One region of the Pedobacter sp. W3I1 genome, then DNA from elsewhere that is predicted to be linked to it. Evidence: riboswitches for the same ligand, from Rfam matches in the RefSeq annotation. Region 1 holds a riboswitch; each other region holds the start of a gene.
What was found. A riboswitch is a leader RNA that binds a small molecule or an ion and turns the genes downstream of it on or off. The one in region 1 is predicted to bind S-adenosylmethionine.
Positions count from the first base shown of each region.

Region 2: it holds a riboswitch for S-adenosylmethionine, as region 1 does, so the genes downstream of both, QF042_RS19780 (peroxiredoxin) here and QF042_RS14500 (O-acetylhomoserine aminocarboxypropyltransferase/cysteine synthase family protein) in region 1, are expected to answer to the same signal.
Region 3: it holds a riboswitch for S-adenosylmethionine, as region 1 does, so the genes downstream of both, QF042_RS12155 (SusC/RagA family TonB-linked outer membrane protein) here and QF042_RS14500 (O-acetylhomoserine aminocarboxypropyltransferase/cysteine synthase family protein) in region 1, are expected to answer to the same signal.
Region 4: it holds a riboswitch for S-adenosylmethionine, as region 1 does, so the genes downstream of both, QF042_RS11965 (transferrin receptor-like dimerization domain-containing protein) here and QF042_RS14500 (O-acetylhomoserine aminocarboxypropyltransferase/cysteine synthase family protein) in region 1, are expected to answer to the same signal.

Region 1 covers NZ_JAUSXN010000001.1:3,502,958-3,505,163, forward strand. Annotated here, with positions in the region: gene QF042_RS14495 (hypothetical protein) at 1-531, opposite strand, end outside; SAM riboswitch class I at 740-850, shown strand; gene QF042_RS14500 (O-acetylhomoserine aminocarboxypropyltransferase/cysteine synthase family protein) at 1,114-2,206, shown strand, end outside.
Region 2 covers NZ_JAUSXN010000001.1:4,860,657-4,862,862, forward strand. Annotated here, with positions in the region: gene QF042_RS19775 (peroxiredoxin) at 1-87, opposite strand, end outside; gene QF042_RS19780 (peroxiredoxin) at 168-1,469, opposite strand; SAM riboswitch class I at 1,630-1,727, opposite strand.
Region 3 covers NZ_JAUSXN010000001.1:2,916,450-2,918,655, forward strand. Annotated here, with positions in the region: gene QF042_RS12150 (peroxiredoxin) at 1-348, opposite strand, end outside; SAM riboswitch class I at 486-592, shown strand; gene QF042_RS12155 (SusC/RagA family TonB-linked outer membrane protein) at 918-2,206, shown strand, end outside.
Region 4 covers NZ_JAUSXN010000001.1:2,867,264-2,869,469, reverse strand. Annotated here, with positions in the region: gene QF042_RS11965 (transferrin receptor-like dimerization domain-containing protein) at 1-1,162, opposite strand, end outside; SAM riboswitch class I at 1,241-1,345, opposite strand; gene QF042_RS11960 (EamA family transporter) at 1,678-2,206, shown strand, end outside.

The DNA.
Region 1 (2,206 bases):
TTTAACCTGTCCGTTAAAATCGGCAAATTTTGTTCTGGCAATAATGGTCCATAACAACACCTGAATATCGTGTTGTTCTACATCCGAATGTTTTTCTGCGCTTTTCAGTATAGAAACCACGATTTCTTCTTTCGGTCCCAAAACGGGTGCAAACATATAACCGTCACCTTTTGATGGAGCAAAAGTTCCGGCTTTTAAGCAGTAGCTTTTATTGGTCATTTCGTACAAACCTTCGCAAAGCAAAAAACCACCCTCTGGATTTTTAGGCAATAAATATAATGGCTGGGCTTTTAAATTTAAAGAATTAATAAAATCTGGCAGCTTTTCGCCTTCTCTATTTACATCTTCAAAGCTGGTGGTAATGGCAGCGGGCTGTTTTAAAAATTTATCTACGCCTAAAGCTTTAGCACCCTGAGCGGTGCCAACTTTTAATAATTTGTCTTTTAAACCTCCAAATTGCGCGTTTGCATTGCTTAAACACACTATAGTTAATAGCAGGCTTAAACAGAGAACTTTTGTATTTTTCATCATGATTAAATTTAGATAGGAAAACAAACTTAGAATTTTAAGCGTAAATTTTATATTAAAAGTTAAGTTTGTTATGCCATCATAAAAATACTCCATTCATTTTCAACTAGTTAATGTAAATTCGAAATTTTATTTTGTGGATTAAAATTAAATTCAGACATTTGAAATATTATTTGGTAGAAAGCTAAATAAAAGTCAATCTTCACAGGTTGATTTATAAAGAAGTGGCGAGAGACTGGCTCGATGACCCACTGGCAACCCTCAGAAAGAGAAGGTGCCAATTCCTGACCGGATAACATGGTGTTATTTGGAGATATAAATTAGAACTGATGAAAACATTAAATCTTCAATCGCTAAGCGAACCCAGTGCAAACCTTAAAAAGGTAGAAAGAGCTTCTATTTCTTTTATTTGTTGCGATATGCGTGCGATTACTTGTATGTGCTGTTGCATACAGTAATTTAAAAATCTTCCTTTTTTGTTTCTTTTCAAATTGGAAGGTCCCGGGAAATCGGGATACGCCCTGTTAGGTTTAAGATTCTCTTAATCTCTGCTATCTCATCACATCAACTAAAAAAATAGAAATCATGTCAACATCATATAAATTTGAAACTTTACAATTACACGCTGGCCAGGAAATAGATCCAACAACAGGTTCAAGGGCTGTTCCTATTTACCAAACCACTTCTTATGGTTTTAAAAATGCAGAACACGGTGCCAATTTATTTGCGCTAAAAGAATTTGGGAATATCTATACCAGGATTATGAATCCTACAAATGATGTTTTCGAAAAACGTATTGCCGCTTTAGAAGGTGGTGTAGCTGCTTTGGCAGTGGCATCAGGGCAAGCAGCTCAATTTATAGCGTTAAACAATATATTAGAAGCTGGCGACAGCATCGTTTCTTCCTCTCACATTTACGGCGGAACGTATAACCAGTTTAAAGTAGCTTTTAAACGTTTGGGGATACACGTAGATTTCGCAAATCCTGATGTACCTGAAGAATTTGAAAATAAAATTACCGATAAAACAAAAGCAATCTTTTTAGAAACCATTGGCAACCCGGCGTTTAGTGTACCTGATTTCGAAAAAATTGCCGCAATTGCAAAAAAATATGATCTACCTTTAATAGTCGACAATACTTTTGGTGCGGGAGGTTATTTATTTAAGCCATTAGAACATGGTGCCAACATAGTTGTCGAGTCTGCAACAAAGTGGATCGGCGGTCATGGAACAAGCATTGGTGGGGTTATTGTTGATGGTGGAAACTACAATTGGGGCAATGGTAAATTCCCTCAATTCTCTGAGCCATCAGAAGGTTACCATGGTTTGGTTTTCAGCGATGTTTTCGGCATCGGTGGACCATTCGGGAATATCCAGTTTATTATCCGTGCCCGTGTGGAGGGATTAAGAGATTTGGGACCTGCCCTATCGCCTTTCAATTCATTCCTTTTATTGCAAGGATTAGAAACTTTATCACTCCGCGTTCAACGCCATGTAGATAATGCATTAGAATTAGCAACCTGGTTAGAAAACCACCCTTTAGTTAAGGAGGTACATTATCCTGGCCTTGCTAGCAGTAAATACAATAATCTGGCTAAAAAATATCTAAGCAACGGTTTTGGTGCTGTATTATCATTCGAATTAGAAGGAAGCAAAGAAAATGCTTCGCAGGTGATTG
Region 2 (2,206 bases), 1.4 Mb from region 1:
TTCATGCACCTTGTTTACAGCAAAGGCTGTAGTAGAAATGAGGGATGCCAGTGCCAGCACCTGCATTTTAGCAAAGTTAGTTTTCATCATGTAAAGTTTTGAGTGTAGGTTAAATATGGGCTGCAATATGATGCAGCCTCACATTTTTTTGGTTTGGTTGGTTTAGGTTACTTACTTTTTTGTGTTTCTACCGAAGCCAGTTTTTCGGGTACCGGTTCAGCAATCAGTTCATCTAATACTTTATTGAATTTGGTTTCATAGTCGTTAAAGTATTTTCCAGTTACAGTGCCGGTATAACCGGTGTAAATTTCTCTTACATTTCCTTTTCTATCGACAATGATGGTTGTTGGAAAAGCAATGAATTTATTTAGCGCTGGCAGTTTTTCGGCCACTACTTTTTTATCGGCAATGCCTCCGAAAAGGATATCGTAAGTGATACCATATTTTTCTTTCAATTTGCCCAAAGTGTATTTCGCATATTCAAGATCATCTTTTTGTTCAAAACCAATTGCAATGGCTTCTACACCACGTTTTTGGTTCTTTTTAAACCATGGAGAAAGAAAAACAGTTTGATCGGTACAATTTGGACACCAGGTACCAATTGTCTCGATAATTACGACCTTACCTTTATATTTATCATCACTTAAGGAAACATTTTTTCCGGCAAGATCTGGAAAAGTAAAATCGAGTTTTTTATAGCCTTCTTTAAGAAAAGTAAGTTTATAAGGATCAGGAAGTTCGGCGTTTTCGTTGCGTTGCCCGTCAAATTTCAGGTTTTTATAAATCCCAAATCCTTGTTCTCCGGTAATGCTGTTATCATCGTTTATTTTCCCTTTTACAATAAAAGGACTTGGTCCGGTAAAACCAGATAATTCAAATTCATCGCCCTGTACGGTGCCTTCCAATTCTCGGGTATCACCAACAACAGTCATGATTACGCCTGTAAGCTTGTTCCCGTTCTGTTTTAATAATGCGATCGAAGCAGGTACAGCTTCTTTGGTATAAGTTTTTATTTCCCATTTACCAGAGATATTGTGCTTCGGAGCCACGTCTTTACCGGGTTCGACAAAGCGGTAATTTTTACCATGTTCGGCTACAAATGGCAGCGAATTGCCTCTAAAGCCAGGTACCAGACTGCGGTATTCGCCCGATAAAGTCCCATCAGTTTCAATTTTCGCCACCAAAGCAGCATCATAGGTATTCATTTTTACATAAATGGAGTCATCGCCACGTCGTTCTACATGAAAATCATCACGTCTGGAGCCATTAATTAAAGTCAAAATGGCTGTTTGAGGATTTTTACCTTTTAATTCGAAGTTAAAGGGCACTTTTGATTCGCTTACACTAAACTCGCCCCTCCAAATCCCTTCTTTAGGAAATGGTTTTGCCACCTTGGCTGATGCAATGCCGCCCAGTAACAGTACTGAGGTGGTTAGGCATGCAATTTTTGAGGTAATTGTCGTTTTCATAATCATCATTATTAGTTAAACACTATCGTTTTAGAGTTTTTAATAACAAGGCACATTTTTCCATAGAAAAATTCAGGCAGCATAGATACAAGCTGTTTATACAGTTGTTTCTGCTTAATGAAATCCCTAACAGGAAACGATGTGTTTAATGTTATTGGTTAATTTATAATCTATTGCTAGATCAGTTTGAGCACTTTTTCCTATGGAAAGTTGCTAGAAGTTCAACGAGTACTGACTCTCCCTTCTTCTTTATAAATCAACTAATTAATGGTGGTGAATTAATTAGAGTAATAACCTAAACTAGTGGTGGTGATTAGTTAGGCCGTTCCTGATACCCCGGCAACTTATTGACTTAAATACATGACCACCATAATATTCTATCAAAAGGCCCCGGGGTACCAGGATTTTTATAAGAATATCTGAATGAAAACCTTAACAGGTGATCCGTATCTTAGTTTATATTAGCGGCAACAGCAGTTGTACTGATCTGAATAATTGATCAGAAAATATGGCTGAGGTTGTCTGCGGAGTTTCATATCGAACGTAAATTTGCTAGTGAACTATTATATTTTTTTGTAAAAGTATAAACTTTGTTTACTTTACACAAGTATTCCTATAGATTTTATAGACTTTATTCATAACATACTGATTTACAGAAATATAATTTTTCAATAAGACAAATTTCTCATTAAGCAAAGCGCTTTGAGCAGCGCGCATGGTGTAGTGGACGCATTGAA
Region 3 (2,206 bases), 590 kb from region 1:
TAATTGGTCACCATCTATAGCAAATGCGAGTTCGTTATCAAACTGATCCAGTTTTACGAAAAGTGAATCGGATGTTTGTTTTACAAGGCCACCTTCGAAACGCTCTTCAGCATTGCGGAAATATAATTTCTGCTGACCGCTTTTTTCGCTGATCTCGAAGTTGAAAGGAATTTCTAATCCTTCCTTTACTTTAGCTATTCCACGCCAGTTGCCGAGGGCAACAAATGCTTTTTGTTTTTTCCCTTGAAGCTTTGCCGCCTGGTTATTTGCTAATGCAACATGTTCCTGAGCGTAGGTAAAAGTTATTGATATGGCCAATATGGCTGTTAAAATGGATTTTAATTTCATTGGGATGTGTATTTGTCGACTAAACTAGTAGACAAAGATATGGATGTAATTGCCAAAGAAAAAATATTTCAATAAAATTCTATAAAAACTATAGGATAAATGGAATAAGTTATACCTTTGCCCCAGTTATTTTAAAATACTTATCAAGAAAGGCGGAGGGAATGGCCCTGTGAAGCCTTAGCAACCATCTAATTTTTAGAAATGGTGCTAATTCCATCTCAGATGAATCTGGGGTAGTTAAGTCAGTTGTTTGCGTTATCCTTATCAAAAATATATGGAGCACTTCTGATTTAAGGGGTGCTTTTTTTTTGCCCTGAATGCGTTCTTGAAATTAAATATGCATTAAATAAAATCATTCAAATGAAAAAGACAGATGAGCTGAAATCCATTGAAATAAACCTTAACACATGCTTCCGAATGCGTGGAGCCTGTTAAAATTGCTCCGTTTTAACAGGCTTTTTTAGACTAACCATTCCATTATTTTTTTTTAAAACAAAACACGTTTTTGTCGTGGTGGAATTGTTTTGCCCAAATTATTATCCCTTTTAACTAATTATTAACTACACAATATGTTTAAAAATTTAAAATCAATAGCGTTTATCTTTCTGCTCTTCATGGCACAAAAGCTTTCCGCTCAAGATGTCACGGTTACCGGAACGGTAAAGTCGGCAGATGGCGAAACACTCCCAGGTGTTTCCATTTTAATAAAAGAAACCAAACAAACAACCATTTCAGATGGGAAGGGTGCTTTTTCAATTCATGCACCAGATAAAGGCACATTAGTATTTTCTTATATCGGTTTTAAGAGTCAGGAAATACAAATCAATAAAAATCCTGGCCCGATTTCGGTCATTCTTCAGTCGAGCGATAATGCGCTGGATGAAGTAGTAGTTACAGCATTGGGTATTTCGAGGCAGAAGAAATCGCTGGGTTATGCGGTTCAGGAATTAAAAGGACAGGATTTGGCTGAAGCCAAAGAATCTAATTTGGTGGATGCACTTGCCGGAAAAATTGCAGGGGTGCGTGTCACCAACAGCCAGGGGAGTATGGGTTCATCACGTGTGGTCATCAGAGGTGAAACGTCTATTGCCGGAAATAACCAGCCTTTATTTGTGGTTGATGGGATTCCGGTAGATAATTCGCAGTTAAATTCGGCTGGGGCAAGAGATTATGCCAATACCATTTCAGATATCAATCCTGAAGATATAGAATCAATGAGTGTGTTAAAAGGACCAAACGCTGCGGCACTATATGGTTCGAGGGCTGCAGCCGGCGTGATCTTGATCAAAACTAAAACAGGTAAATCGAAAAAAGGAATTGGTATCGAAATCAATTCGAATGCTGTTTTAGAAAGCCTGCTTACTTTGCCAGTTTATCAAAATGCCTTCGGGCAGGGGTCAGAAGGTCAGTTCAGTTATGTAGATGGTGCTGGTAAAGGATTAAATGATGGGGTAGATGAAAGCTGGGGACCAAAATTAGACGGAAGATTAATTCCACAGTTTTTTTCGAAAGGTGTAGCCGTTCCGTTCGTAGCACATCCAGATAACGTACGCGATTTCTTTCAAACCGGATATGCATTAAATAACGGTGTATCTATTGCAGATGCTAACGAAAAATTCGATTACCGCTTATCATACAATAACCTGAAACAAGTTGGTATTGTGCCCAATTCTGGTCAGGGAAAAAATGCTTTCGTACTAAATACCACTTTACGGATTACTCCTAAGTTAAGTATAACCGCTAACGCAAATTACAGTAAACTTGCTTCTGATAATTTGCCAGGTACAGGCGGTTCAAGATCAACCAGTACCATGTTACAGTTTACCTGGTTTGGCCGTCAGGTTGATATTAACCAGTT
Region 4 (2,206 bases), 640 kb from region 1:
TATAAACAAGTGTACGTTTAGGTTTTATACCTGCCTTAGCCAATTTCCCAATAGATTTTGCTTCTTCTAATAAAGACGCTAAACCACTTACCGGATCTGCAGCGCCATTTACCCAGGCATCGTGGTGGTTCCCACGAATGATCCATTGGTTTTTAAATTTACTTCCTTCTAATTTAGCTACAACATTGTATGCCTGCACAATATCCCAGTTAAAAGCCAGATTTAAACGAACCAAGGTACTTCCATCTCCAATGTGATAGGTAACAGGCAGGCCACCGCTCCAATCGACAGGTACCACCTGACCTTTAAGTGCAGCAAGCAATGGCAAAGCATCGTGATAGCTGATGGGCTGAACCGGAATTTTAAGAATCGTTTTGGCATCTGCTCTCTCCAACCTTTTGGCATCCTGAGTAGAACCGATTCCGGGCGTTAACGGATCACCGGGATAAATTACCATATCCATTACCGATCCCCGTTGAACAGCAAATTCTGGCTTATAAGCGCCTAGCGGATATACATCTCCTTTTACAAAGCCGTCATCTTTTGGGTCTGAATAAATGATACAGCCCACTGCACCATGTTCGTAGGCTATTTTAGGTTTAGTGCCTCGCCACGATCGGCCATATTTTGCAATAACAATCTTGCCTTTTACGCTGATGCCTAAACGCTCCAACTTTTCATAATCAGCTGGCAGACCATAATTTACAAAAACAAGGCCTGCACTTACATCGCCATCGGCACTCCAGGCATTGTAAGGGGGCAATTGCCCTTGCTGTGCGGTTGCTAAATCTTCCTTAACAGCCTTTTCTTGGAGCGAGGCACTGTATTTGTTGCCCCCTAAAAGTTCTACCGAACGGGATTTAGGTGTTGGAAATAAAACATAATAAGTCTCTATTTTTGCATCCCAGCCATAGCTTTTAAACTTTTCCAGTACAGATTCTGCTACCGTTTTACTGCCCCTAGAGCCCAGGTGATGGGGATGGGCAGAAAGCTCTTTTATGGTAGACCCTATATTTCCTTTATTAAGCCCGGCATCAAATTTCTGTTCAATATCACGTTGTATCGGAATATTTTGTATTTTAAATCCACTCAGTTTCTCCTGCGCCACTAAAGGAAGCCAGAGCAATTGAATAGCCGTGAAAAAGGTAAAAGTTTTTTTCATTTTCTGATTTTTTTAGGAATTCTTTTACCAGAAAAACTTTGAGCGACCTCAAAATAATTAGCATGCGGATGCATAACCAACTTATCTTCTCCACCCCTGGGCAGAAAGGAATTAGCACCTTTTACAAGTGTATAGGTTGCTCAGACGTCTTAGGGCCTTTCCCTCGGTCTCTCTGGATAAGTATTATATAATGATGCAAAAATAATAAAATAATCTACTAATCCTATAGATTATATATTATTTATTAAAATGGATATAATTTGGTAACTGCAGAAGCCTGCGAAGCAAAAACCAACGATAAATTAAGTAAAAATATTACACCTTTATTTTAATGGACCTGGCCTGACTTTTTTAAACAGTAGGCACAGCTAATTACGCTGTACAGCTTATTCATATCTTTCCAAACGTTATTGATACTATCTTTACAGGCAGTTCTTTAGTATTTTACATGGTGTGGCTTAATAACTCCTAAGATTTTATAATATTTGTGAAATCAACATTATAGCAACTGTCTTGTGAAAATCGCAAAATATTACCTGGCCGCTATATTCGCTTATGCGACCTGGGGCTTTTTTAGTTTAGTTTTAAAACCTTTAAGCGGATATTCTTCGGTGGATATTTTATTTTACCGCATTTTTAGCTGCGCTATATTGATGGTATTAATTACCGCGTTGTTTAAACGTAGCGAATTAGTTAAAACCTTTTCTAATATTAAGGCCCTGCCTTCGAAGCAAAGACGAAATATGCTTTTGCTGAATGTAGGCGGAAGTGTATTCTTAAATATCAACTGGTTCTCGTTTATTTACGTGCTTAATCATGTAAGTATTAAGGCTACCTCGCTTGCCTATCTGGTTTGCCCCATCATTACTACATTGCTTGCTTACTGGCTTTTGCATGAAAAGCTTAACAAAATACAATGGACGGCCGTTGGGTTAAGTATAATGGGCTGCCTGATGCTATCGTATGCCAATATTATGGACATGGTTTACGGCATTGTTATTGGGTTTACTTACGCCGCTTACCTGGTAAGCCAGCGTAAAATTG